Regions from separate parts of the Pantoea sp. Ep11b genome, predicted to be linked through region 3. Evidence: predicted binding sites of a transcription regulator. Region 3 holds the regulator's gene; each other region holds the start of a gene.
What was found. Region 3 encodes PhoB, which activates phosphate uptake and scavenging genes when phosphate is short. Its sites were predicted from a motif close to CTGTCATAAAACTGNCNNAT; they were not measured.

Region 1 (7,253 bases), 1.0 Mb from region 3:
TCTGTCTGTCCGTCACCGGCGCGATGGCGCGCTGGCTGCCGGAAACCCGGCCTCAGAGCGGGGAAGTCACGCCTTTCTTCAGGCGCTACGTTCGCCTGCTGAGTGACGTCAATTTCGTCCGCTACATTGTGCTGCTGATTGGCGCACTGGCCGGGATCGCCGTCTTTGAGTCGAGCTGTGGGGTACTGCTCGGCGGCGTGCTTGGCCTGCCCAGCCTGACCGTCAGCATCCTGTTCATTCTGCCGATTCCGGCGGCGTTCTTTGGTGCCTGGTTCGCCGGGCGCGAGCAGGGCTCCTGGCACAGCCTGATGTGGTGGGGTGTGAACAGCTGCCTGCTGGCGGGCATCCTGATGTGGATCCCGGCATGGTTTGGCATCATGAATATCTGGACGCTGCTGGTGCCTGCGGCGCTGTTCTTCTTCGGGGCCGGGATGCTGTTCCCGCTGGCGACCTCCGGTGCGATGGAGCCTTATGCCTGGCTGGCGGGGAGTGCAGGCGCGCTGATTGGCGGGATGCAGAACCTGGGATCGGGCCTGGTGGCCTGGCTCTCTGCCCTGATGCCGCAGCGCGATCAGTTCAGCCTGGGGATGCTGATGTTCTTCACCGCGCTGGTGATGCTGCTCTGCTGGTTGCCGCTTTCTCGTCAGCCGGAGCGCGGCAACCAGCCGGTTACAGGATAAACGGATGGAGCGCCGGATCTTTACGGTCGAGGTAGTGAATCGACTGGATACGGCGGATGGTGCGTGATTTACCGCGGATCAGCAGGGTTTCGCTGGTGGCGATATTGCCCTGACGCGTGATGCCTTTCAGCAGCTCGCCACTGGTGATGCCGGTGGCAGCAAACACCACATTGTCGTTGCGCGCCATCTCACTCAGCGTCAGTTTTTTACCCGCTTCGATGCCCATCTCTGCACAGCGCTGTAGTTCCTGCTCACCGAGCCGGCGGTTTTCGGCGCTGTCGCCCTTCACATGATGCCGCGCCAGCAACCGGCCCTGCATATCGCCGTCCAGCGCGCGGATCACCGCCGCAGAGACCACCCCTTCCGGCGCGCCACCGATGCCATACATCACATCCACTTCGCTGTCCGGCATGCAGGTCAGAATCGAGGCCGCGACATCGCCATCCGGGAAAGTAAACACCCGCACCCCCAGCTGCTGGAGCTGGCCGATCAACGCGTCATGGCGGGGCTTTGCCAGAATGGAGACGGTAAGCTGCGACAGCGGCTTGTTCATCGCGATCGCAATATTGCGCAGGTTGGTTTCCAGAGGCTGATCGAGGTCAATCGCGCCGCGCGCCGCCGGGCCGACAATCAGTTTTTCCATGTACATATCGGGGGCGTGCAGGAAGCTTCCCTTGTCGCCCACGGCCATCACGGCCAGTGCATTCGCCTGACCCAGCGCCGTCATGCGGGTGCCCTCGATTGGATCGACCGCGATATCGACCGCGTCACCGCGACCCGTACCGACGCTTTCACCGATGTAAAGCATCGGCGCTTCGTCGATCTCGCCTTCACCGATCACAATCTGACCGTCTATTTCAATGGAGTTCAGGACATGACGCATGGCATGGACAGCCGCGCCATCGGCCGCATTTTTGTCGCCGCGTCCTAACCAGTGGTAGCCCGCCAGGGCGGCAGCTTCGGTTACGCGGGAAAATTCAATGGCAAGTTCTCGTTTCATGGCATCTACCTGACAAAAAACAGGCAGGCAGTGTAACACAGCGGGGCAGTGGGGCGGGGAAAGGCCCGCGACGATCGTCGCCGCGGGCCCCGATATTACTCCTGTTCTTCCCAGGCCTGAGCGCGGGCAACCGCTTTTTTCCAGCCGGCATAACGGAAGTTACGCTCGGTGGTTTCCAGGCTCGGGCGGAACTCACGTTCGATAACGGCTTTCGCACGCACTTCGTCCAGATCCTGCCAGAAGCCCACGGCCAGACCGGCCAGATAAGCAGAACCCAGCGCGGTCACTTCGCGGACTTCCGGGCGCTCAACGCGGGTGCCCAGAATGTCAGCCTGGAACTGCATCAGGAAATTGTTGGAGACCGCACCGCCATCCACACGCAGCGCCTGCAGGCGGGTGTTGGCATCGTTCTGCATCGCCTCCAGCACGTCGCGCGTCTGATAAGCGATAGACTCCAGCGTCGCGCGGATGATGTGGTTGGAGTTAGCACCACGGGTCAGACCGAAGATCGCGCCACGGGCATACGGGTCCCAGTAAGGCGCGCCCAGGCCGGTGAACGCCGGCACCATGTAGACGCCGTTGGTATCTTTGACTTTCATCGCGAAGTATTCAGAGTCAGCGGCTTCGCTGATCAGCTTCATCTCATCGCGCAGCCACTGAATAGAGGCACCGCCAATAAACACTGCACCTTCCAGCGCATAGTTCACTTCACCGCGCGGACCACAGGCAATGGTGGTCAGCAGGCCGTGCGTGGAGGTTACCGCTTCAGTCCCGGTGTTCATCAGCATAAAGCAGCCGGTGCCGTAGGTATTTTTCGCCATGCCAGGCTGAACACAGAGCTGGCCATACAGCGCGGCCTGCTGGTCACCGGCGATACCGGCGATTGGAATACGGGTGCCGCCCTTACCGCCGATGTTGGTCTGGCCGTAGACCTCTGAGGAGGACTTCACTTCCGGCAGCATTTCACGCGGGATATCCAGGATATCCAGCATGCGCTGATCCCACTCCAGCTTGTGAATGTTGAACATCATGGTACGGGAGGCGTTGGTGTAGTCAGTGATATGCACACGACCCTGCGTCATTTTCCAGACCAGCCAGGTATCCACGGTGCCGAACAGCAGCTCGCCACGTTTTGCACGCTCACGCGCACCCTCAACGTGATCCAGAATCCACTTCACTTTGGTGCCGGAGAAGTAGGGGTTAATCACCAGGCCGGTGGTGTGCTGGATGTACTCTTCCAGACCCTCTTTCTTCAGTTTGTTACAGTAGTCCGCAGTGCGCGGATCCTGCCAGACGATGGCGTTGTAGATCGGCTTGCCGCTCTCTTTTTCCCAGACAATCGCGGTTTCACGCTGGTTGGTGATACCGATTGCCGCAATCTCATCAGAGCGGATGTCGGCGTGCGCCAGCACTTCTACCAGTGTCGAGCTTTGCGACGCCCAGATATCCATTGGATCATGCTCAACCCAGCCCGCTTTCGGGTAGATCTGGGTAAATTCGCGCTGCGATACCGCGACGATATTTGAGTCGTGATCGAGGACCACGGCACGCGAACTGGTTGTGCCCTGATCGAGCGCGACAATATACTTTTTATCTGTTGTGGTAGTCATAAATTCAGTCCTGATGATAAAAGGTGAAACTTACGCTTTACGCTGCTGAGCGCGTGCAACGGGTTTGTCTGCCGGGGCATCTGCAGGTGCCTGCGCGATACCTGGCAGGTAGCGACCAATCAGAGTGCGATATCCTACTGCGCCCAGGCAGGCACCGACCAGCGGGCCAAAAACAGGGACCAGGAAGTAAGGAATATCTTTACCACCGCTAAACGCCACGTTACCCCAGCCTGCGATGAAGGCGAACAGCTTCGGTCCGAAATCACGCGCCGGGTTCAGGGCGAAGCCGGTCAGTGGACCCATCGAGCCGCCGATAACGGCAACCAGCAGGCCAATCAGCAGCGGTGCCATCGGGCCACGCGGAACGCCGTTGCCATCGTCGGTCAGCGCCATAATCACTGCCATCAGTACAGCGGTAATGACCATCTCGACCAGGAACGCCTGACCGACGCTGATGTGCGGGTTAGGATAGGTAGAGAAGATGCCCGCCAGATCCAGACTCTGAACGGTGCCACGCACCATCTGATGACTCTGCTCGTAATCGAAAAAGAGGCTGTAGTAAAGACCATAAACCAGCGCGGCCGCGCAGAATGCGCCGGCGACCTGCGCCAGAATGTAGGGCAGTACTTTACGACCGTCGAAGCTGGCGAACAGGCAGAGCGCGACCGTCACGGCAGGGTTCAGGTGTGCGCCTGAAACGCCTGCGGTCAGATACACCGCCATTGAGACGGCTAAGCCCCAGATAATGCAGATTTCCCACTGACCGAATGCGGCACCGGCGAGTTTCAGAGCAGCCACACAGCCTGCGCCAAAGAAGATTATCAAGCCTGTCCCCAGAAATTCGGCAATACACTGACCTTTGAGCGTGTTAGTTGTCTGACTCATAATAGTGGTTCCTGAAGCGAGGTTAAATTTTATCAGTTTTTGTTCTCAGTCCATGAGTCACCCAGCTTTGATGTAGGGCTGATGTGAATTTATCGTTAACGAACATAAACGAGAAATAGCGAAATCATTTTTTGTGTACTGTGTCATAAAAATGCGCGATTTCGCGTATTCCGGCTTTCTTTAACCACAATTCGCGCCCTGTTGCCGTGGGATCGGACCACGGCTGTTTTCTGCGACGCCCGGTTTCAGGGATTGACTGAAAAGTGTTACAGACTGCGCGCGCGGCGGCCACGTTGCTGGACTTGCGGGGTGAGGCTACATACAATCGGGACAACGTTGCTGGCTTAAGCTGGCATCATCAACGCCTTGCAGAATTTAGGAGAGGTCAGAAAGATGTCATTTGAAGTGTTTGAGAAACTGGAAGCGAAAGTACAGCAGGCGATTGATACCATCACCCTGTTGCAGATGGAAATCGAAGAGCTGAAAGAGCAGAACAACTCACTGCGTAACGATGCGCAACAGGTTGCGGGCAACCACGATGCACTGATGCGTGAAAATCAGCACCTGAAAGAAGAGCAGCATGTGTGGCAGGAACGTCTGCGTGCGCTGCTGGGAAAAATGGAAGAGGTTTGAAGCCTCAGCTGACGTGAAAAAACGGGTGCTCTGGCACCCGTTTTCATGTCTGCGCTATTCGATGTCCAGCGCGTCTTCTGACAGAATGATACCGGTATTGTCAGCGTAGAGATGGTCGCCGGAGAAGAAGGTGACGCCGCCGAAATTGACGCGCACATCGCTTTCGCCAATCCCTTCACCCGCTGCGCCAGCCGGGATCGCCGCAATGGCCTGAATGCCAATTTCCAGCTCTTCCAGCTCATCCACCTGCCGCACCGAACCGTACACGACCAGCCCTTCCCACTCGTTGGCCGCCGCCAGCTGCGCCAGCTGCGCATCCACCAGCGCCCGACGGACAGAGCCGCCGCCATCGATGACCAGTACCCGACCCCGGCCATTTTCTTCCAGCAGATCGTAAAGTAAGCCGTTGTCTTCAAAGCATTTCACTGTGGTAATCTGACCACCGAATGAAGTGCGCCCACCGAAGTTTGAAAAAAGCGGTTCAACAACATTCACTTCTTCATGGTAGATATCGCAGAGTTCAGATGTATCGTATTTCATAAGGGTTTCGTCTGTTTGCCACAGGAGAGGTAAGTATATCGCTATATGCAGATTGTTGGCAAAATCATCAGTATGAAAAAAGCATCGTTCGATCAAGAACATGCACAAAAAAGCCCAGCCGGGTGGGCTGGGCTTCTGAAAAGCATAAAGCGGTGAATCAGAGAATGAAGCGGCTCAGGTCTTCGTCTGCCACCAGCACATCCAGATGCTTGCCGACATACTCCGCATCGATGGTCACAGACTCACCGGAGCGATCGCTGGCGTCATAGGAGATATCTTCCATCAGACGCTCCAGCACGGTATGCAGACGACGCGCACCGATGTTTTCGGTGGTTTCGTTGACCTGCCACGCGGCTTCTGCGATGCGACGAATCCCCTCTTCGGTAAACTCAATGTTTACCCCTTCGGTGTTCATCAGCGCCTTGTACTGCACGGTAATCGAGGCATTCGGCTCGGTCAGAATGCGCTGGAAATCGTTCACGGTCAGCGCCTGCAGCTCAACACGAATCGGCAGACGACCCTGCAGTTCCGGGATCAGATCGGAAGGGCTGGCTACCTGGAACGCACCGGAGGCGATAAACAGGATGTGGTCCGTTTTCACCATGCCATGCTTGGTGGAGACGGTGCAGCCTTCAACCAGCGGCAGCAGGTCGCGCTGCACGCCTTCGCGTGACACATCCGGGCCGCCTGAATTCTGGCCGCCGCGCTTACAGATTTTGTCGATCTCATCGATGAATACGATACCGTGCTGCTCAACGGCGTCGATGGCGTCCTGTTTAAGCTCATCCGGATTGACCAGTTTTGCCGCTTCTTCTTCGATCAGCAGCTTCATCGCTTCTTTGATCTTCAGCTTGCGGGCTTTCTGCTTCTGGCCGCCCAGGTTCTGGAACATCGACTGCAGCTGGCTGGTCATCTCTTCCATGCCCGGAGGGGCCATGATTTCAACACCCGGCCCGCTGGCCGCCAGATCGATCTCAATCTCTTTGTCATCCAGCTGGCCTTCGCGCAGCTTCTTACGGAATGACTGACGCGCCGCAGAGGGTTCAGCACTCTGTTCTGACTGACCCCAGTTGTTTTTAGCCGGTGGGATCAGCACGTCCAGAATGCGCTCTTCAGCCATCTCTTCGGCGCGATATTTATTCTTCTCAATCGCCTGACTGCGCACCATCTTAATGGCCGAATCGGTCAGATCGCGAATGATAGAGTCCACTTCCTTACCGACATAACCGACCTCGGTAAACTTGGTGGCCTCAACCTTGATGAACGGCGCATTGGCCAGCTTCGCCAGACGACGGGCAATCTCGGTTTTACCGACACCGGTCGGACCGATCATCAGGATGTTTTTAGGGGTCACTTCGTGGCGCAGCTCTTCGTCGAGCTGCATGCGGCGCCAGCGGTTACGCAGTGCGATAGCCACGGCGCGCTTGGCGCTGTCCTGGCCGATAATAAAACGGTTCAGTTCGCTGACGATTTCGCGTGGAGTCATCTCAGACATATTTATACCCTTACGCCTTAGACGTTAATTCTTCGAAATTAACGTTGTGGTTTGTGTAGATGCAGATATCACCCGCGATGTTCAGCGACTTCTCAACGATGTCGCGTGCGCCCAGTTCGGTATTCTCCAGCAGCGCGCGTGCCGCTGCCTGAGCGAAAGGCCCACCGGAGCCGATAGCGATCAGATCGTTTTCAGGCTGGATGACGTCACCGTTACCGCTGATGATCAGCGATGCGGACTCATCCGCAACGGCCAGTAAGGCCTCCAGACGACGCAGCATACGGTCGGTACGCCAGTCTTTGGCCAGTTCCACCGCCGCTTTGACCAGATGGCCCTGATGCATTTCCAGCTTACGTTCGAACAGTTCAAACAGGGTGAAGGCGTCTGCGGTGCCGCCAGCAAAACCGGCA
Region 2 (7,253 bases), 320 kb from region 3:
GTCTGCAGTTTCCCCTCATCCAGCAGCGCCGACACCGCATCCAGAATCTCACCCTGGCGCGCCATGTCCGGCGTATTGAACATGCTGCGGGTATACATCAGCTCGAAGTGCAGCGCGGCGCTCTTCAGTTTCAGCTGATCCATCGACAGCGGATGCTCGTTTTCGACAATGGTGCAGATGTGGCCCTGCGGGGCGATCAGTCTGGCCATAGTGTCCCAGTGACCGTCGGTGTCATTCAGGCAGAAGATGTAATCAACCTGCTTAATCCCCTGTTTCTCCAGCTCGCCGACCATATCTTTGTAGTTGATCACCCGATCGGCACCGCGATCGCGACACCACTGCGCGGAATCTTCCCGTGAGGCGGTGGCGATGATCTGCACCTTGCTGCGCAGCTTCGCCAGCGGGATCGCCAGCGATCCCACCCCGCCCGCGCCGCCGACGATCAGCAGCGTCTGATCGGCCGTAGCGTTCTCCAGGTTCAGTCGCTCAAACAGCCCTTCCCAGGCGGTCAGGGCGGTCAGCGGGATCGCCGCCGACTGCGCCCAGTCCAGGCTCTCCGGCTTGTGGCCGGTAATACGTGAATCCACCAGCTGCTCGGTGCTGTTACTGCCGGGCCGGGTCAGATCGCCTGCGTAAAAAACTTCGTCGCCGGGTTTAAAGTTGCTGACTTTGCTGCCGACTTCCAGCACCACGCCGCTGGCGTCCCAGCCGAGAATGCGCGGCTGCTCAAGGCCATTCTTCATCGCCCCTTTGTGGACTTTGGTGTCGACCGGGTTGACCGACGCCGCTTTCACTTCGACACGCAGGTCATACTCACCGGGCGTCAGGGATTCAGGGAAAATCTCAGTGAAGGTTGCAGGATTTTCCGGATTAACTGCGATAGCGCGAATAGACATAGCATTTTCCTGTTTAATCAGGCTCTCAGCCTGGAGCGTATCTCTGCCATTCCGGCCGTGATGCGTGGGCTGTGCCACGCTTTACGGAGCGGGATGGCGAATCATTCAGAACCGGCTTTAAGTGTAGAACCTGAATTTAGCGGTGATAAGATGGACAATCTTTCATAGAGTGTTCGTCTGAGGTGAACAATGGCGTTTCGGCAGTGGCAGGATATGGCGCTTTTCGCGCTGGTGGCGGAGTGCGGCAGCTTTACCGGTGCGGCAGAACGGGCCGGTCTGCCGAAATCGAGCGTCAGCCAGCGCATCAGCCAGCTGGAGCAGCGGCTGGGGATCCGGCTGCTGAACCGTACCACCCGCCAGCTCAATCTGACCTTTGCCGGTGAACGCTATCTGCTGCACTGCCAGGAGATGATGCAGGCCAGTGAACGCGCCGATCAGGCAATTGCCAGCCTGCGTGATAACCCCAGCGGACGCCTGCGCATCACCAGCCCGGCGGGGATCGGCGCTACGCTGCTGGCGCGCTGCAACGCGGCATTTTTACGCCTTTACCCTGATGTGACGCTGGATGTGTCGATATCGGATGAGATGCGCGACCTGGTGCAGGAGGGGTTTGATGTGGCGCTCCGCACCGGTCAGCCGCAGGAGTCATCGCTGATTGGCCGCCGGATAGGCAACTGCCCGCGACGGCTGGTCGCCTCTCAGCACTATCTCGACCAGCATCCGCCGCTGGTCCACCCCCAGCAGCTGTCGGCCCATCGCTGCATTGCGCACCGCGCCTGGAATGAATGGGTGCTGCAGCGCGACGAAGACTTCTACCGCTGGCTGCTGCCGCCAGGCCACCTCACGGACAATCTGCTCTACGCGCGCGAATCGGCGCTGGGCGATGCGGGCATCACGCTGCTGCCGCAATTTCTGATCGACGGGCCGATGGCCGATCCCCGGCTGGTGCCGGTGTTGCCGGAATGGGAGGTCGAAGGCAATGAGCTGTGGCTGGTCTATCCGGGCCGCAAACTGCAGTCACCCGCGCTGGCACGCTTTATTGAGTTTGCGCTGCAGTCACCGGTATTCAGGGCGTTTTATCGCTGAGCATGAAATAAAGATTCCTGGCGTTTCCTCTAACTTTGATACCGGCAGCAGAAAATGATATTGCATTAATTATGATGGTCTTTCCTGTTCTTCTCAAAGGATGAGAAATGTTATGAAAGCTCAAAATTTAAAAAGTGCATGTATTAAAACTTTATCAAAAAGTGAAATTTACGATCAAAAAGAGTTTAACGGTGTAACAGCCCTTAAAACTATTCTGGGTCATGAAAATAAAGAGTTTGAAGCAGACTTTGTACTCAGAGGCAGTGATGTCAGCTGTAGTGCATCAGTTACCTGGTATGATGCCAGAGAGTCACACGAGAGCCGATCTGAATTCCGGCTTTATTATGAAGGCAATCCGGTGATGGAACTGGCAGAGCCCGGTGATAATATCGTTATTGGTTTTGATAGAAAAAAGACCTTAACCTGCATTCTGTTTAAAACACATGATGATGAGCATCAGGGACATATTGAGCAGTGGACGCCGCTGTAACAAAATAAAAAAGGGAAGCATCCGCTTCCCTTTTAATATTCATCCGACGCTTACTTCGTCATACGCTTGTACTTGATGCGCTTCGGCTCCAGCGCGTCTGCGCCGAGGGTACGCTTCTTGTACTCTTCATATTCGGTAAAGTTACCTTCGAAGAATTCGATTTTACCCTCATCCTGATAATCCAGAATGTGAGTCGCGATACGGTCCAGGAACCAGCGGTCATGCGAGATGACCATGGCACAGCCCGGGAACTCCAGCAGGGCGTTTTCCAGCGCGCGCAGGGTTTCGATGTCCAGGTCGTTGGTTGGCTCATCGAGCAGCAGCATGTTGCCGCCTACCTGCAGCAGTTTCGCCAGGTGCAGACGACCGCGTTCACCGCCCGACAGTTCACCGACGCGTTTACCCTGATCGACGCCTTTGAAGTTAAAGCGGCCGACATAGGCGCGGCTTGGCATCTCGGTGTTACCGATACGCATAATGTCCTGACCGCCGGAAACCTCTTCCCATACGGTTTTGGAATTGTCCATGCTGTCGCGGAACTGATCGACGGAGGCCAGCTTCACGGTTTCACCCAGCACGATGCTGCCGGAATCGGGCTGCTCCTGACCGGACATCATACGGAACAGCGTCGATTTACCCGCGCCGTTCGGACCGATTATCCCGACAATCGCGCCTTTTGGCACAGAGAACGAGAGATCATCAATCAGCACACGATCGCCGTATGATTTACGCAGGTTGCTGACTTCCAGCACTTTGTCACCCAGACGGGCACCTGGCGGAATGAACAGTTCGTTGGTTTCGTTACGCTTCTGGTAGTCGGTGTTATTCAGCTCTTCAAAGCGTGCCAGACGGGCTTTGCCTTTAGACTGCTGGCCTTTTGGTCCTTTACGAACCCACTCCAGCTCTTTCTCGATCGACTTGCGGCGAGCGGCTTCGGTAGAGGCTTCCTGTGCCAGACGTGCATCTTTCTGCTCCAGCCAGGAGGAGTAGTTGCCTTCCCACGGAATGCCTTCGCCGCGGTCCAGCTCCAGAATCCAGCCCGCCACGTTATCCAGGAAGTAACGGTCGTGCGTAATCGCCACGACGGTGCCTTCGAAGTCATGCAGGAAGCGCTCCAGCCAGGCGACAGATTCGGCGTCCAGGTGGTTGGTCGGTTCGTCCAGCAGCAGCATGTCTGGTTTTTCCAGCAGCAGGCGGCAGAGGGCGACGCGGCGACGTTCACCACCGGAGAGGTTCGCGATTTTCGCATCCCAGTCTGGCAGGCGCAGCGCATCGGCCGCACGTTCCAGCTGCGTATTCAGGTTGTGACCGTCGTGCGCCTGGATAATCTCTTCCAGACGACCCTGTTCAGCGGCCAGCTTGTCGAAGTCTGCATCCTCTTCGGCGTACAGGGCATAGACTTCGTCGAGGCGCTTCAGCGCGCCAACCACTTCGGACATCGCCTCTTCCACCGACTCACGCACGGTGTGTTCAAGATTCAGCTGCGGCTCCTGCGGCAGGTAGCCAATCTTGATGCCGGGCTGTGGACGCGCTTCCCCTTCGATATCTTTATCGATGCCGGCCATGATGCGCAGCAGGGTAGATTTACCCGCACCGTTCAGACCGAGGACGCCGATTTTTGCGCCAGGGAAGAAGCTGAGCGAGATGTTTTTCAGGATATGACGCTTCGGCGGAACCACTTTGCCGACGCGATGCATGCTATAGACGAATTGAGCCACGTTGGTTTGAGCCTCTGGGTCTTGGTCGTTGGAATGATGTCGAAGTTTAGCCTTTTTCACCGTCTAATCCCAGCCGGGGGGCGGCGAATATTACCCAGGCCGGGGAATCGCGGACGGTGCAGAGCGTCACCGTCTGATTTCAGTGCCGCCAGGCGGACAGGCAGGGATCAGGGCAGGCGCAGCGGTATCGCCTGCTGGGCCAGCCAGTGTTGCAACGCCTGATCGGGCGCGCTGTCGCTGACCAGCAGATCAAAGCGCTGCAGTTCGGCGATACGGGCGGGCAGCACCTTGCCATATTTGCTGCTGTCGGCCACCAGCACCGACTTGCGGGCGCGCAGCATGGCGTGATGTTTCATCATCAGCTCATTGGTGTTGTAGCAGGTCGCACCCTGATCTTTATCGATGCCAGCGGCAGAGATAAAGGCCAGCGTCGGACAGAGATCATCCAGGATGGTGTGCACGCCAATCGGCGTAAACAGGGCATTGTCAGCGTGAAATTCACCGCCGCTCAGGATCACGTTGCAGGCCGGTTTCTCCTTCAGCGTCAGAAAGGTGTTCATGGCGCAGCAGATGGCGGTAAACGCGAGGGTATCGGGGATCGCATCCACGATGTAGGGGAGGGTGGTGCCGCAGTCAAAAAAGACCGTATCGTTCTCCGCGATCAGGCTGGCTGCGGCCTGAGCCAGCCGCTGTTTTCGGGCGGCATTCTGCCCATGCTGATCGCTGACAAAATAGTGGCTGGCGTGACTTTTCGGATCGCTGACGATGTAGCCGCCCAGCAGAACGATGCTGGAAGCGGGCTCGGTTAAGTCGCGCCGCACCGTCATCTCTGAGACGCCCAGAAGCTGAGCCGCATCTTTCAGATGCAGTTTATCGGTGCGTTTCAGCGCCTGCGTCAGCTTGTGAATGCGTTCGTCGCGCCGGGTTTCCATGGTCATCTCTCTGTTACCTATCCTGCAGTGCGGAACAAGGACGCCGTAACCGGCGTTATATCGCGACAAACCTCACAGATTTGAATGAGTTGCGTCTCATCCGCCAGGCTGGCAATCAATCTTACCCGCAATCCTTAAGGGCCGCAAACCTGCGCTGCGCGGTCAGCGCCGTGTCACATCCCTGGCGCAGGCGGGCGGGGAGAGGCGCGTCTCCCGCGTAGCCGGTGATGTTATCTTGTTATAATAATAACATTAACCTTTCCTTTCAGCGCCGCATTTTCCCGCCGGCTGCCGCTTCAGGATGTGGTTTTTGTCACATATTTAACCTTTAAGAAAGGTTATTGTTAATTTATTAACATTCAGGTTTGCAACACATCCGGGAGAAACCGTTATGACAATCGCGGTGATCGGCTCAAATATGGTCGATCTGATTACGTATACCAACAGTCTGCCAAAAGCGGGCGAAACCCTCGAAGCTCCCGATTTTGCCATCGGCTGCGGCGGCAAAGGTGCCAACCAGGCGGTCGCGGCGGCAAAAATGGGCGGCCGCGTGATGATGGTCAGCAAGGTCGGCGACGATCTCTTCGCGCCCAACACCGTGGCCAATCTGCAACAGCAGGGTGTCGACACGCGCTATGTGACGACCGCCACAGGCACCTCCAGCGGCGTGGCCCCTATCTTTGTCGATGACCAGTCGCAGAACCGCATTCTGATTATCAAGGGCGCCAACCAGCAGCTGAAACCGGCGGATATCGACGACGCGGCAGAGGCTCTGAAAGCCTGTGCGCTGATCATTCTGCAGCTGGAGATCCCACTGGAAACGGTCTACTACGCCATTGATTTTGCCCGCCGGCATCAGATCCGGGTGATCCTCAATCCGGCGCCGGCCGTCGCCACGCTGGACATCGACTATGCCTGCAAATGTGATTTCTTTATGCCCAATGAAACCGAGCTGGAGATCCTGACCGGCCTGCCGGTCAGCAGCGATGAAGAGGTGATGCTTGCCGGGCAGTCGCTGCTGAAGCGCGGCCTCAAAAATCTGATCATCACTCTGGGCAGCCGGGGATCGATCTGGATGAGCGGCGATCGGGTTCATCGTGTGGCCGCTACGCCGGTTCAGGCGGTGGACACCAGCGGCGCAGGCGATGCCTTTATCGGCTGCTTTGCATATCTGCTGACCGAAACCGGTGATGTGGCCGCCGCCATGGCGCAGGCGTCTGCTTATGCCGCCTGCAGCGTTACCGGGCGTGGCACCCAGCGTGCTTACCCCACCGCCGAGTGTTTTCAGCGTTTTCTTAACCTTAACTGAGGTTCTGCTATGCAACAGAAAATAGTGCAGCAATCTGATGGCTATCTGAATAAAACGCCGCTGTTCCAGTTCATTCTGCTGTCATGCCTCTTTCCGCTATGGGGCTGTGCGGCGAGTCTCAACGATATTCTGATCACCCAGTTTAAAAGCGTCTTTGCCCTCAGCGACTTCGCCAGTGCGCTGGTGCAGAGCGCCTTTTATGGCGGCTATTTTCTGATTGCGATCCCGGCTTCGCTGGTGATCCGCAGAACCAGCTACAAAATGGCGATCATGATCGGCCTGGCGCTCTACATCGCAGGCTGCATCGTCTTTTACCCGGCGTCACACATGGCGACCTACACCATGTTCCTGGCGGCAATTTTTGCTATCGCCATTGGCCTGAGTTTCCTGGAAACCGCGGCCAATACCTACAGTTCGATGATTGGCCACCGTGATCACGCCACGCTGCGCCTCAACGTCAGCCAGACCTTCTATCCGATTGGTGCACTGATGGGGATTGTGCTGGGCAAATATCTGGTGTTTCAGGAAGGAGGCAGCCTGGAGAGCCAGATGGCGGGCATGACGGCGGAGCAGGTGCATGCTTTCCGGCTGACCATGCTGGAACATACGCTGGAGCCCTACAAATATCTGGTGATGGTGCTGGTGGTCGTGATGTTGCTGTTTATGTTCACCCGCTATCCGCACTGCAAGCCGGAAAGCCATGCGAAATCGCGCCCGTCACTGGGTGAGACCTTTCGCTATCTGGCCACTAACCGCCACTTTAAACGCGGGATCGTGACCCAGTTCCTCTATGTTGGCATGCAGGTGGCGGTCTGGTCGTTT
Region 3 (7,253 bases):
CTGCGCCTGGCGCTGCTGCTCAAGCTGACTTTCACGTTCGCTTTGCTGCTGCTGCCACGCGGCTAACGCCTCGCTATCGGCAATCGGGAAGGTGAGTGCCAGCTTACTGCTCAGCGCCTGCCATTGCTTTTCAAGCTGATCGAGCTGCTGCTGCGTCTGCGCGATCTCCTCACGCAGGCTCTGTTGCTGCAGCGCGGATTGTTTCAGCTGCTCTCCTCTGGCTGTGCCCGCTTCACGCAGAGCCTCTGTCTGCTGCTGCAGCGCAGCCCGACGCTGCTGGTTAGCACTTACTTCCAGCGAACTGTAGGCCTCCACAGCGGGATGCGTACAGGAGCCGCAGAGCGGGCAGGGCTGATCGGCGGTGAGACGCGCGCGGTAATCGCTGAGATCGACGATCTGCTGCTCCAGCGCACAGATTTTTTCGACATCGTCCAGCTGCTGCTTTTCGCGTTTCCACGTCTCGCGCAGGGTCTGCAGTTCCGCCTCGCTCTGCTGATGCGCTTTTTCCAGCGCGCTCAGTCGCTGCTGGCGCTGACCGAGCTGCAGGTGCAGCGGCTGCCACTGCGTGGCGAGCAGCAGCAGTTGCTGCCGGGCCGGACGGCTCTGCTGCAACTGGCTCTGCGCCTCACGCAGCGCCGCTGGCGGATGCTGCTCCTGGAGCGAAGTCAGCACTTGCTCCGCCTGCGACAGCGCCGCGCGTGCCTGTTGTTCCGCCTGCTGACGCGGCAGCGCCTGTTGTGCCTGCTGCTGTAGCTGCGCCTGCTGCGCGGCGATCTGCTGTTGCTGCTGTTCAGCCTGCTGTGCCAGGCCAGCCAGCGTTGCCTCACGCTGAGCCAGCAGCGCAAAGTTCTCCTGCCAGACGGGCAGAGCGGCACCCCACTGTGCCACATCGGCCAGCTGCTGACGTAACTGATGCTGTTCTGCCATCGCCTGCTGCCAGGCGGCGACCTGACGCGTCTGCGCTGTCAGGGTGAGCTGCGTCTGGTCCAGATGCTGCTGCTGCCGGCTGTTCTCCTGCTGCTGTTCCTGGAGCGACTGCTGCAGCGTTGCGATTTGCTGATCCAGCGGCAGCACCTGGTCAGTCAGCAAACTCTCCTGCTGCTGCTGTTCCTGCAGCACCTGCTGGCGGGCGGTCTGGGTGACGGCGTAGTGCTGCTGATGCAGCTGTTGCTGCTGCTGTGCCTGCTCTGCGTCCGCCGTGCGTTGCTGACAGCGGCTCGCCATCTGCTGCTGATCGGTGCGCAGCGTGTCGCGCTGCTGCAGGATGCTGCGCAGTTTTTCTGCCGGTTCGCTGCGGGCCAGCCGCTGACGGTCATCCTCTGCCGCCAGTGAGGCTGCCTGTGCCTGCTGAACTGCGGCCTCCGCCTGTTCATGTTCCAGCTGAAGCTGCTGCGTCTGCTGCTGCCATTGCTGCTGCTGCTGAGCCTGCTGATAGTGTGTGCTGAGCCGCTGTTCCGCCTCGGTGAGATCGGCGAGCTGCTGCTGCAGCGCCGCACGCGCCGCGTCATCCAGCAGGGCCATCGCGCCCGCCTGACTGCGCAGCAGATCCAGCTGGGTCTTCGCCTCTTTGTGGCGCTCATAGATCGCGGTGGAGATCAGGCCGTAGATCTCCGTGCCGGTCAGCTCCTCCAGCAGTTCGGCGCGTTCGCTGGCCTTCGCGTTGAGAAAGGCGGCGAACTGCCCCTGAGAGAGCATCATTGAGCGGGTAAAACGCTCGAAATCGAGCCCGGAGAGGGTTTCGATCAGCTTTAGCTTGTCGCCGACCTTATCGGCGACAATGACGTTGTCGGCGCAGCGCGCCAGCTCCACGCGCGGCGCCTGCAGCTTGCCGTCGGCGGTACCGCGTGCGCGGTTCTGGCTCCAGAAGGCGCGCCAGGCTTCCCCTTTGATCTCAAACTCTACTTCGGCGAGACATTCCGCGCAGTCGCGGGTCATCAGCGCATTCTGGCTCTGGGATATCGCTCCCAGGCGCGGCGTCTGGTGATAGAGCGCCAGGCAGATGGCGTCGAGCAGGGTGGTTTTACCGGCCCCGGTGGCACCGGTAATGGCGAACAGGCCGTTGCTGGCAAAAGGTTCGGCACGGAAGTCGATGAACCATTCACCGCGCAGGGCATTGAGGTTTTTAAACCGGAGCGTGAGGATCTTCATTGCGTCTCTTCCATGGCGGCCAGCGTCTGGCGGAACAGGGTGGTCATCTCGTCAATCTGCGTCTCATCCAGCGCCTCATCCAGCGCCAGGCGGCGGGCGAAAACCTCCTCCACCTTCAGCTCATTCAGGGTTTCATTGTCGAGCCGCGCCAGGCTCTGCTGCCGCTGTTCACGGCTGCGGCGAAGCAGCAGGACCTCCACCGGCAGCGCGGCGGTCAGGCTCTCGACCTGCCGCTGCAGGTCACTGAGGTACTCCTGGGTGGTGACTTCGATGTCGAGCCAGGTGGGCTTCGCCTGCTGAACTGCGCTGAAGGCGTTGAGCTGCTCGGCGATCTGCGCCAGCGATCCTTTCAGCATCCGCATCGGCTGCGTCTGCGGCACCACCAGTGGCGTGACGGATTGCAGACCACTGGCCGCCAGCTCGAGCAGAAAAACGCTTTTTTCGCTGCCCAGCTCGTCAAAACTCAGTGGAATCGGCGAGCCGCTGTAGCGGATATGCTCGCTGCCCGCAACGCGCTGAGCGCGATGGATATGGCCCAGCGCGATATAGTCAGCCGCCGGGAAGGCGCTGGCGGGGAAGGCGTCCAGCGTGCCGATATAGATGTCGCGCACCGAATCGCTCTGGCTGACGCCGACGGTGGTGAGATGGCCGGTCGCGATGATCGGCAGCGCATGGCCCAGCGCCTGCGCGGCGGCGAAACGCTGCTGATAGTGATCGGCGATCGCCTCCAGCAGCGAGGTCTGCTTGTCACGTCCCGACTGGCCCGCCCGGCTGCGCAGGATATCGCGCGGACGCAGATAGGGAATGGCGCAGAGCAGTGCGCCCGGCTCGCCCTGGCGGGTCCTGAGCAGCAGCACGTCGTCATTCTCCTGCGGCGTGGCGATCACCCGGGTATTGAGACAGGCGAGCAGTTCACGCGACTCATTCAGCGTGGCAACGGAGTCGTGGTTGCCCGCCAGCACGACCAGCTGGCAGCCCGTCGGCTGCAGTGCGACTACAAAGCGGTTAAACATCTCGCGGGCATAGCTGGGCGGCGTCCCGGTGTCGAAGAGATCGCCCGCGATAATCAGCGCATCCACCTGATGCTGTTCTATCTGGAGCAGCAGCCAGTCGAGAAACGCCTGATGTTCCGCCGCCCGGCTTTTGTTGTAGAAGAACTGCCCCAGATGCCAGTCCGCAGTGTGAATAATGCGCATGATGAGTCCCTGCCGTTATGATTCGCCCGGCGATTATACGGGCTCTGCGGCCAAAGCAAAAAAATGTCGTGGCCCTGTCATAAATGATTACCCACGAGGTTACAGGCAGGTTATGTTTTTCATAAAAGTGTCACAAATCTGACGCATAATGGCGCCGCGAATCTCAGTGACAGCCGTCATAATCTGCAGGAGTAATAATGGCTAAGCGCATTCTGGTTGTGGAGGATGAAGCCCCCATCCGCGAAATGTTGTGTTTTGTTCTGGAGCAGAACGACTATCAGCCGATTGAGGCGGAAGATTATGACAGCGCCGTGGGCAAGCTGATTGAACCCTGGCCCGACCTGATTTTACTGGACTGGATGTTACCCGGCGGCAGCGGCATTCAGTTTATCAAACACCTGAAACGCGAAGCGATGACGCGCGATATTCCGGTGATGATGCTCACCGCGCGCGGTGAAGAGGAAGATCGGGTGCGCGGGCTGGAAGTCGGCGCCGATGATTACATCACCAAGCCCTTTTCGCCGAAAGAGCTGATGGCGCGGATCAAGGCGGTGATGCGGCGTATTTCGCCGATGGCCGTGGAAGAGGTGATTGAGATGCAGGGGCTGAGTCTGGATCCCTCCTCACATCGCGTGATGTCCGAAACCACGCCGCTGGAAATGGGCCCTACCGAATATAAACTGCTGCACTTCTTTATGACCCACCCGGAACGGGTTTACAGCCGCGAACAGCTGCTCAACCACGTCTGGGGCACCAATGTCTATGTGGAAGATCGTACGGTTGATGTCCACATTCGCCGTTTGCGTAAAGCGCTGGAACTCTCCGGCCACGATCGCATGGTACAAACCGTTCGTGGAACAGGGTATCGTTTCTCTGCCCGCTACTAAACGGAGCTTTTACCGTGCTGGAACGCCTCTCCTGGAAGAGATTACTTGCAGAACTGCTGCTGGCCTGCCTGCCGGGGCTGCTGCTGGGCCTGCTGACCGGCGGCCTGGCCTGGTGGCTGCTGCTGAGCGTACTGGCGGTGCTGTTGTGGCACTTTCACAATCTGATGCGGCTGTCGCACTGGCTGTGGCTTGACCGCACCATGACGCCGCCCGCCGGGCGTGCCAGCTGGGAACCGCTGTTTTATGGCCTCTATCAGATGCAGCTGCGAAACCGGCGGCGGCGGCGCGAACTGGGTAATCTGATCAAGCGTTTCCGCAGCGGGGCGGAGTCGCTGCCGGATGCGGTGATCCTGACGACGGAAGAGGGAACGATTTTCTGGTGCAACGGGCTGGCGCAGCAGCATCTTGGCCTGCGGTGGCCGGAAGATAATGGCCAGAATATCCTCAATCTCCTGCGTTATCCTGAGTTTTCCCGCTATCTCCGTCAGCGCGATTTTGACAAGCCGCTGACGCTGGTGCTCAACAACAAACTGCACATGGAGTTTCGCGTGATGCCCTACAGCGAAGGGCAGTGGCTGCTGGTGGCGCGTGATGTCACGCAGATGCACCAGCTGGAGGGCGCGCGCCGCAACTTCTTTGCCAACGTCAGCCATGAGCTGCGCACACCACTCACGGTGCTGCAGGGTTATCTGGAGATGATGAACGACGCGGTGATGAGTGAACCTTCGCGCAGTAAAGCGCTGCACACCATGTCAGAGCAGACGCGGCGGATGGACAGTCTGGTTAAGCAACTGCTGACGCTGTCGCGCATTGAGGCCGCGCCGGCCATCGATCTGAAAGAGAAGGTGGACGTACCGGTGATGCTGAAACTGCTGCAGCATGAGGCGGCGACGCTGAGCGGTGGCCGCCACGAGATCCATTTCCACACCGATCCCCATCTTAAGGTGTTCGGCAACGACGAGCAGTTGCGCAGCGCCATCTCCAATCTGGTTTACAACGCCGTCAATCACACGCCTGCGGGCACGCGGATCGATATCAGCTGGCTGCGCAGCAAACAGGGCGCGACCCTGCGGGTGTGCGATAACGGGCCGGGTATTGCGGCAGAGCATATTCCGCGGCTGACCGAGCGTTTCTATCGCGTCGATAAAGCGCGCTCCCGGGCCACCGGCGGCAGCGGGCTGGGGCTGGCGATTGTGAAACATGCGCTGAGCCACCACAACGCGCGGCTCGACATTACCAGCGTGCCATACAGCGAGACCTGTTTTACCTTTACGCTGCCGGCAAGGTTGATTGTCAGCGGCATGATGCAGGAGAATGCCGTTCATTAATCGCTGCCGGATCTCCCTGATGCGCCTCCTTCTTTTACTGATTGTGACTCTGCTGCCGGGCCTGGCGTTTGCCCAGCCCGGTGCGCTTTCCGGCAACCTCAGCAGCGTGGGCTCTGATACGCTCGGCTATCTGATGACGCTGTGGAGCGAAGATTTCAGCCGTCAGGTGCCGGGCGTTAACGTACAGGTGCAGGCCTCGGGTTCTTCTACTGCCCCGACCGCGCTGGCTGCGGGAGCGGCGCAGCTCGGTCCGATGAGCCGCCCGATGCAGGCCGATGAACGTCAGGCCTTTGAAACGCGTTACGGCTATCCTCCGCTGGCCGTACCGGTGGCGATGGATGCGCTGGTGGTGGTGGTCAATCAGCGCAACCCGCTGCAGCAGATCGCACCCCGCCAGCTCGACGCCATCTTTTCGGTGACCCGCCTGTGTGGCGCCCGCGATGTGCCGCTGCGCTGGGGCGATCTCGGCTTAACCGGGGCGCAGTGGCGCAGCCGTCCGATTCAGCGCTATGGCCGTAACTCCGCCTCCGGCACCTGGGGATTCTTCAAGCAGCAGGCGCTGTGCCGGGGCGATTTTCGCAGCGACGTCGCGGAGTTTCCCGGCTCGGCGGCGGTGGTGCAGGCCGTCGCCGGAAATTCACGCAGCATCGGCTACGCCAGTTTCGGCTTTCACCTCAGCGGGGTAAAAATGCTGGCAGTGACCAACGATCAGGGGCAGGCCATCGTCCCGGATGCGGACGCCATCCGCAGTGGCCGCTACCCCTGGGCGCGTCCGCTCTACCTTTACGTCAATAAAGCGCCCGGTAAACCGCTACCGCCACTGGTGGCCGCCTTCCTGCAGCAGGTACTCTCGGCGCAGGGACAGCGGCGCGTCAGCGAGGCTGGCTATCTGCCGCTGTCGGAAAGCCAGATCGCCCAGGCGCGGGCCTCCCTGCAATAGCCCAACATGAATTAATTTCATCATCGCTGAATTTTCTTCAGTTGCAGCCGCGCCGCGTGCGTGACACTCTGTGTTCAGACATTTAGCCATCCAGATGGCTATTTATATCAGAATGCAACTATTTCCTGCCGTCATTACCGGCAGGCGAGAAAGGAGTGATCATGCAAAGAGAAACCGCCCCGTTCCGTGCCGACACCGTCGGCAGTTTCCTGCGACCTGCCGCCATCAAACAGGCGCGCGAACAGTTTGCCGCCGGTGAGATCGCTGCCGCTGCGTTGCGTAAGGTCGAAGATGAGGCGATTCGTGATGTGGTCGCGAAACAGCGTGAAAATGGCCTGAAGGTGGTCACGGATGGGGAGTTTCGTCGCGGCTGGTGGCACTTCGATTTCTTCTATGGCCTGCAGGGCGTTGAGCGTTATGAGGCGGAGCAGGGCATTCAGTTTAATGGCGTGCAGACCAAAGCGCAGGGCGTGAAAGTGGTCGGCAAACTGGGCTTCCCGGCCGATCACCCGATGCTCGACCATTTCCGCTTCCTGCAGAGCATTGCCGGCGATGCGGTGCCGAAGATGACCATTCCCAGCCCCAGCGTGCTGCACTTCCGTGGCGGCCGCAAAGTCATTGACGCGGAGGTTTACCCGGATCTGGCCGATTACTTCAGCGATCTGGCGCAGACCTACAAGGCGGCTATCCGGGCGTTTTATGACGCGGGCTGCCGCTATCTGCAACTGGATGACACCGTCTGGGCCTATCTCTG
Region 4 (7,253 bases), 1.1 Mb from region 3:
GTCTGTTCGACTTCCGTCTGCACACCGAGTTTAACCCGGAGAAAGGCGCGCAGATCCTGGAAACCCTGCGCGAAGTGAAAAGCCGCGTGGCGGTCGTTCCGAGCCCGGAATGGGGCCGTTTCCCGCACGCCTTCAGCCATATCTTCGCAGGGGGCTATGCTGCCGGTTACTACAGCTATCTGTGGGCCGACGTGCTGGCGGCCGACGCCTATTCCCGCTTCGAAGAAGAGGGCATCTTCAACCGTGAAACCGGTCAGTCGTTCCTGGATAATATCCTGACGCGCGGGGGGTCCGAAGAGCCGATGGAGCTGTTCAAACGCTTCCGCGGCCGTGAGCCGCAGCTCGATGCGATGCTGGAACATTACGGCATTCAGGGATAAGTCGGTTCGTGAAAATCTGTTTACTTGATGAATCGGGCGCCGGAAACGGCGCCTTATCACGTTTAGCGCAACGCTGGCTGCTGGAGCACGATGACGCCACGCCGCTGGCCCTGGTGCAGACGGCCACGCATCTGGAGCTGCGCAAGCGCGATGAGCCAAAGCTGGGCGGCATTTTTGTTGATTTTGTCACTGGCGCGATGGCGCATCGCCGTCGCTTTGGTGGCGGGCGCGGCGAAGCCGTGGCGAAAGCGGTTGGCATTAAAGGCAGCTATCTGCCGGATGTGGTTGACGCCACGGCCGGGCTGGGGCGGGATGCATTTGTGCTGGCGGCACTGGGTTGCCGGGTACGGATGCTGGAACGCCATCCGGTGGTGGCTGCACTGCTGGACGATGGCCTGCAGCGCGGTTATCAGGATGCGGAAATCGGTCCCTGGCTGCGCGAAAGGCTGACGCTGATCCATGCTGCCAGCGCGCAGGCGCTGGGCGAGATTACGCCTCAGCCCGATGTGGTCTATCTTGACCCGATGTATCCCCATCGCCAGAAAAGTGCGCTAGTAAAAAAAGAGATGCGGGTATTCCAGTCGCTGGTTGGCCCCGATGAAGATGCGGATGCGTTACTGGAACCGGCCCGTCGGCTGGCGAAGAAGCGCATCGTGGTCAAACGGCCAGACTACGCCCCGCCGCTGGCAGGGGTGGAGACGCAGGCGGCGGTGGTCACGAAAAGTCATCGCTTCGATATCTATCCCCCGCTGGCGGCTCCGCCCGCATCCTAATCTGCCCGCTTTCACCAGCGCGCCCGCCCGGTTTATCTGGCACGCTGCCGTACCGGGTTCTTAACGCGCATCTCATCATGTGACGGATGAAATAAAGCATGGCTGAATAATTTCAGCCATGCTTTATAAACGCTTCGCGTTATCGCGGCATAATGCTTCAGCCGGGGTTCTGCGGGACGCTTAATTTAACAGATTGTCCAGAAACGTCGGTGGCACAACGGCGACAGGAGGACGGATCTCTGACGGGTTCCAGTTTGTTTCCGGAACGGTGAGCGGGTATCGGGGGCGATAACCTTGTTCATTAATTCCGGAACATTCATTTCGCACTGGCTGACGTCACCCATCATACCGACGAGGCAGGCGCCACTGACCACCGTTATTTCTGCCGGGTTAATTTCTCTCATCGTTAATATCCTTATTAGTTTCTCTGAATCAGTTAAAGCGACTCTTTCGCGCTGCTCTCCTGTGTAAAGAAAACAAGCAAGCCAGAAAAAGACAACGAATGCCGTTATCTTTGCCTATCGTAATACTTTGATAAGTTCCCTTTTGCTGTCAGGAATTAACCAGGCACGGGTCATAGTCTTCCTGCATGAAAAAAGCCGGCGGGTGCCGGCTTTCAGAAACGGGGATTATGCGTCCTCTTCATCGCGTAGCGGCACAATCAGCATGTCGATGTGCACGGTATTGATCAGCTGGCGGGCAGAGGACATCAGCTTGCTCCAGAAATCCTGATGATGACCACACACGACCAGGTCGACATCATATTTCTTAATCGCATCCACCAGCACCTGCCCCAGGTCGCCGCTGCCGCTCAGCGTCTCACTGACAGGATAACCTGCCGCGTCTGACAACCCTTTCAGCGCGGTATGGGTCTCTTCGGAGATCCGCTTCTGCATATCCCCCAGATTGACATCGATCAGGCCGGTGTAGAGGTCGGAGTAATTCACATCAACGTGAATCAGGGAAATTCTGGCATCGTAGGGGCGAGCCAGCGAGACGGCCTTATCCACCAGCAACTGACTTTCCGGGGAAAGGTCTACTGCAATCAGGATGTGTTTATAAGCCATGATAAAACTCCTTTCACGAGATTAAGGATGGCATCCAGTGTTCCTGCCGCGTCACAGCTTAGCGAAATCCCTTGCGCGAGCGGGCGATGAGCGCCACCAACGTGTCTGCCTGCGTTGCAGGTGATGATGTTGTTATCCCCTGAGTATAGCCTTCTCTCACCGCAAATGCTGCCGTTGCCGCCTGGCTTGTGCAGCAGATCAAGGCTGTTCAGAATTTACTCGCGCTGAACGAAAATCATCGTTGGAAAAAATGTAAAGATTTCTCCTACACTGAAAAAAGGCGGTCCGATTCGCAGCCGCTCAGGGGGTCGAAAACTTTGGCAGTCCGGTGATTCAGTGGCGGGTTATATCGGCAGGCGGGCTCAGTGCATGATGCGGGGTCTGTGGCTGCGATTCCGGCCGGGAGGGGGAGAAAATGATCAGCACTATTGCACTTTTCTGGGCGCTTTGTGTGGTATGTATCGTAAATATGGCGCGCTATTTTTCATCGCTGCGCGCGCTGCTGGCGGTTCTGCGGGGCTGTGATCCGCTGCTGTATCAGTATGTCGATGGTGCGGGATTTTTCACTTCTCACGGCCAGCCGAGCAAACAGGTGCGGCTGGTGACCTATATCTGGGCAAAGCGTTACCTTGACCACCATGATGATGAATTCATCCGGCGCTGTGAGCGGGTTAGAGGACAGTTTATTCTGACCAGTGCACTGTGCGGGCTGGTGGTGATCAGTCTGGTGGGACTGGCGATCTGGCATTAAAAAAGAGCGACCTGAGTCGCCCTTTTTCGCGGAGATTACACCAGTTTCAGGGCAATCCAGTAGAGCGAACCGGAGAGCAGAATACAGACCGGCAGGGTGAAGACCCACGCCATAGCGATATTCTTGATGGTCCGGCTCTGCAATCCGCCGCCGTCGACCAGCATCGTACCGGCCACCGAAGAGGAGAGGATGTGCGTGGTGGAGACAGGCATCCCGGTGTAGCTGGCAATGCCAATCGACAGCGCGGCGGTCACCTGCGCTGACATACCCTGCGCATAGGTCATCCCTTTTTTACCAATCTTCTCACCGATGGTGGTGGCAACACGGCGCCAGCCAATCATCGTACCGGTGCCCAGCGCCAGCGCGACGGCCACAATAATCCAGATCGGCGCATACTCGATGGTGCCAAGCAGGTCGCTTTTCAGTTTGTTGAGGAAGCGTTTGTCATCCGCTGAGGTTTCCGGCAGACGGGCTGCTTTATCGGCGGTATCAGAGATACAGAGCAGCAGGCGACGCATATGACCGCGCTGGTCTACGGTCAGCTGGTCGTAGCTCTGCAGATTGTTCAGCAGCACCTGTGCACCCTGTACCGCCTGCAGTGTCCGCGCGCTGTCACAGTGGAACTCTTTCGGGCTGCTCGCAGGCACTTCTTCCGGTGTTGGCAGCGCAGGCGGTGCCATCTGGATGATGTGCGTCAGCGATGCGTTATGCTGCTGATAGTACTGCTCCAGATGATTGACCGCATCGCGGGTACGCGTGATGTCATAACCGGAGGCGTTCATATTGACCACAAAACCGGCCGGTGCTACCCCGATCAATACCAGCATGATCAGGCCAATTCCTTTCTGACCATCGTTCGCGCCGTGCGAGTAGCTCACGCCAATTGCCGAAACAATCAGGGCGATACGGGTCCAGAACGGTGGCTTTTTCTTGCCGTCGATCTTCTCGCGGTCAGCAGGCGTCATATGAATGCGCGCCCGCTTTTTGGTGTTGCTCCAGTAGCGGCGCAGAATAAAGATCAGGCCACCCGCCAGCACCAGACCGACAATCGGCGACAGGATCAGCGAGAGGAAGATATTCAGCACTTTCGGGATGTTGAGCGCATCAACGACCGAGGTTCCGCTCATCAGAGCATTGGTCAGGCCGATACCGATGATAGCGCCGATCAGCGTATGGGAGCTGGAGGCAGGCAGCCCGAGATACCAGGTACCGAGGTTCCAGATAATCGCCGCCAGCAGCATAGAGAACACCATGGCGAGACCGTGCGCCGATCCAACATTCAGCAGCAGATCGGTGGGAAGCATGTGAACGATAGCGTATGCGACGCTCAATCCACCGAGCAGTACGCCAAGGAAGTTGAATACACCGGCCATGACCACAGCAAGCTGGGCCCGCATGGCACGGGTATAGATGACCGTCGCAACTGCGTTGGCCGTGTCGTGAAAACCGTTGATTGCTTCGTAAAACAATACAAACAGCAGGGCAAGAACCAATAACAGGCTAGTACTGAGGTCTAGACCAGCAAACAAATGTAGCATAAACGTTACGCCATTTTTGGAGGACATGAACGCGGCGCATTATCCGCGACAACGTGCGGTATGGGAAAGCAAAATATAGTTCTGATTTGACCTTTCGTCGTAAGAGTAACAGTCAGCTGGGTGAAAAAGGGTCAGATATCAGTCAGATACAATATGACACATTTACGGCAATTTTTTGACGCTGGCGTCTCCGTGAGCAGATCACTACAATCTGCGCCTTTCCAGTAAAGTGAGTGAACCGCAGTGGAACAGTTTGACGTTATCATCATTGGTGCCGGTGCCGCAGGGCTGTTCTGTGCCGCTCAGGCCGGGCAGCGGGGGCGCCGCGTGTTACTGCTGGATAATGGCAAAAAGCCCGGACGCAAGATTCTGATGTCTGGCGGTGGCCGCTGCAATTTCACCAATCTCTACACCGAACCGGCGGCCTATCTGTCGCACAATCCCCACTTCTGTAAATCCGCGCTGGCGCGTTACACCCAGTGGGATTTTATCGATCTGGTGAATCGCCACGGCATCGCCTGGCATGAGAAAACCCTGGGTCAGCTCTTCTGCGACGACTCGGCGCAGCAGATTGTCGATCTGCTGCTGGCCGAATGCGACAAAGGGAACGTGACGCTGCGGCTGCGCAGCGAGGTGCTTAGCGTGGCGCGCGACGACAGCGGTTATACGCTGCAACTCAACGGCAGCACGGTTCAGGCGCAGAAGCTGGTGATCGCCAGCGGCGGTCTGTCGATGCCAGGCCTGGGTGCCTCGCCGTTTGGCTATAAAATCGCGGAGCAGTTCGGCCTGAGCGTCTATCCGACGCGGGCGGCGCTGGTGCCCTTTACCCTGCATAAACCGCTGCTGGAGCAGTTACAGACGCTGTCAGGCGTTGCGCTGGATACCACCATCGACGCGCAGGATGGCACCCGCTTTAAAGAGGCGATGCTGTTCACCCACCGAGGCCTCTCCGGCCCGGCGGTGTTGCAGATCTCCAGCTACTGGCTGCCGGGTGAGTTCGTTACGATCGATCTGTCGCCCGCTACGCCGCTGGAGGCGTTTCTGACGGCCCAGCGCAACGCGCACCCGAACCTGAGCCTGAAAAACAGCCTGGCGAAGATCCTGCCGAAGCGGCTGGTGGAAGTATTACAGGGGATGAAGAGGGTGCCGGATGTCACCCTGAAGCAGCTTAACAGCAGACAGCAGAGCGAGCTGGCGCAGGCGCTGCACGCCTGGCGCATCCAGCCCAATGGCACCGAGGGCTACCGGACGGCGGAAGTGACGCTCGGCGGCGTCGATACCACCCAACTCTCCTCAAAAACGATGGAGGCGCGCACGATGCCGGGACTCTACTTTATCGGTGAAGTCGCCGATGTCACCGGCTGGCTGGGCGGTTATAACTTCCAGTGGGCCTGGAGTTCCGCCTGGGCCTGCGCCCAGGCGTTGTAAGCCGGTTTACCAGCGCTGATGCACATGCGGTGCAATTTTCTCCTGATAGATCTGCTTCAGCGCGGTCATTGTCTCCGCAGAGAGCGCCTCAACGTCACTGGCGCGGGCGTTGGCTTCCGCCTGCTCACGGTTCTTCGCGCCAGGGATCACCACGCTGACATCCTCATTCATCAGGATCCAGCGCAGCGCAAACATCGCCATCGTGATATCACCCGGCACCAGCCGCCGAATCTCCTCGACCGCCTCCAGGGCAACCTCGTACGGCACGCCTGAGAAGGTCTCGCCTTTATCGAACGCTTCACCATTACGGTTAAAGCTGCGGTGATCGTCCGCAGCGAACACGCTGTCGGCGCGCATCTTACCGGTCAGCAGGCCAGAGGCCAGCGGCACACGGGCGATGATTGCCACTTCACGTTGTTTCGCTTCGCGTAGCAGCCGTTCCGCCGGACGCTGGCGGAAAATGTTGTAGATCAGCTGAATCGACGAGACGTTGGGAAATTCCAGCGCTTTCAGACCTTCCTCGACCTTTTCAACGGACACGCCGTAATGACGGATCTTCCCGGCGGCCACCATCTCATCCATTACCGCGAACACGTCCGGATTGTAGTAAACCTCGGTGGGCGGGCAGTGCAGCTGCACCAGATCCAGGGTGTCGGTCTGCAGATTTTCCCGTGAGCGGTCGATAAAGGCGTTGAGGTTTTCTGCCGTGTAGCCCTTGGCGACGTGGGGCGAGAGGCGACGGCCCAGCTTGGTGGCCACAAACGGGCGTTCCCCGCCGCGCGCCTTCAGCACCTCAGCAATGATTTTTTCGGAGCGGCCATCGCCATAGACATCGGCGGTATCAATAAAGGTTATGCCCGCATCCAGCGCAGCGTTGAGGGCTGCTCTGGCATCCTCCAGGCTCACTTCTCCCCAGGTGCCGCCAATGGCCCATGCGCCAAAACCAATTTCAGAGACGCGCTGACCGGTACGGCCCAGTGTTCGTAGTTTCATGCAAACATTCCTCGATGCGTTTCAGACAGGGTGACAGAAGAGGGCTAACCATTGAGCTTAGCGCTTTCCGGCGCAGAGGCGACCGGATGATGCGGCAGATCGTCGCGGTGCAGCGCATCGGCAGGCTGCTGGTAACGTTGACGTTTTCCGGGAAAAACGGCGGCGTTCGGGCCTTCACCGCTTCGCTAATTAATTGATTTTAAGAAATTTCACCTGAAATTAAACAGGCGAGAGTGTGGATTCGGTCACATACTTCATGTTTTCAGGCTACCAGGTGGATCGCCATGTTTAAATTTATTTCGTCGGTCTTTGCCAGTCCCGAG

Region 1: the regulator PhoB is predicted to act here: its motif matches at 4,316-4,335, upstream of AB1748_RS01465 (MIP/aquaporin family protein).
Region 2: the regulator PhoB is predicted to act here: its motif matches at 5,293-5,312, upstream of rbsK (ribokinase).
Region 4: the regulator PhoB is predicted to act here: its motif matches at 4,661-4,680, upstream of pitA (inorganic phosphate transporter PitA).

What each region holds. Positions count from the first base shown of each region.
Region 1 covers NZ_CP160631.1:293,151-300,403, reverse strand. The annotation lists gene emrD (multidrug efflux MFS transporter EmrD) at 1-680, shown strand, start outside; gene glpX (class II fructose-bisphosphatase) at 670-1,680, opposite strand; gene glpK (glycerol kinase GlpK) at 1,776-3,290, opposite strand; gene AB1748_RS01465 (MIP/aquaporin family protein) at 3,321-4,175, opposite strand; gene zapB (cell division protein ZapB) at 4,569-4,808, shown strand; gene rraA (ribonuclease E activity regulator RraA) at 4,863-5,348, opposite strand; gene hslU (HslU--HslV peptidase ATPase subunit) at 5,506-6,843, opposite strand; gene hslV (ATP-dependent protease subunit HslV) at 6,854-7,253, opposite strand, start outside.
Region 2 covers NZ_CP160631.1:972,100-979,352, forward strand. The annotation lists gene AB1748_RS04510 (zinc-binding alcohol dehydrogenase family protein) at 1-896, opposite strand, end outside; gene AB1748_RS04515 (LysR family transcriptional regulator) at 1,086-1,982, shown strand; gene AB1748_RS04520 (type II restriction endonuclease) at 2,095-2,472, shown strand; gene ettA (energy-dependent translational throttle protein EttA) at 2,523-4,190, opposite strand; gene deoR (DNA-binding transcriptional repressor DeoR) at 4,358-5,122, opposite strand; gene rbsK (ribokinase) at 5,514-6,431, shown strand; gene fucP (L-fucose:H+ symporter permease) at 6,441-7,253, shown strand, end outside.
Region 3 covers NZ_CP160631.1:1,291,879-1,299,131, forward strand. The annotation lists gene AB1748_RS05985 (AAA family ATPase) at 1-2,148, opposite strand, end outside; gene sbcD (exonuclease subunit SbcD) at 2,145-3,344, opposite strand; gene phoB (phosphate response regulator transcription factor PhoB) at 3,542-4,231, shown strand; gene phoR (phosphate regulon sensor histidine kinase PhoR) at 4,246-5,559, shown strand; gene AB1748_RS06005 (PstS family phosphate ABC transporter substrate-binding protein) at 5,579-6,499, shown strand; gene AB1748_RS06010 (cobalamin-independent methionine synthase II family protein) at 6,661-7,253, shown strand, end outside.
Region 4 covers NZ_CP160631.1:187,544-194,796, reverse strand. The annotation lists gene prlC (oligopeptidase A) at 1-380, shown strand, start outside; gene rsmJ (16S rRNA (guanine(1516)-N(2))-methyltransferase RsmJ) at 389-1,153, shown strand; gene uspA (universal stress protein UspA) at 1,783-2,220, opposite strand; gene uspB (universal stress protein UspB) at 2,636-2,971, shown strand; gene pitA (inorganic phosphate transporter PitA) at 3,007-4,509, opposite strand; gene AB1748_RS00995 (NAD(P)/FAD-dependent oxidoreductase) at 4,753-5,937, shown strand; gene AB1748_RS00990 (aldo/keto reductase) at 5,944-6,930, opposite strand; gene AB1748_RS00985 (hypothetical protein) at 7,215-7,253, shown strand, end outside.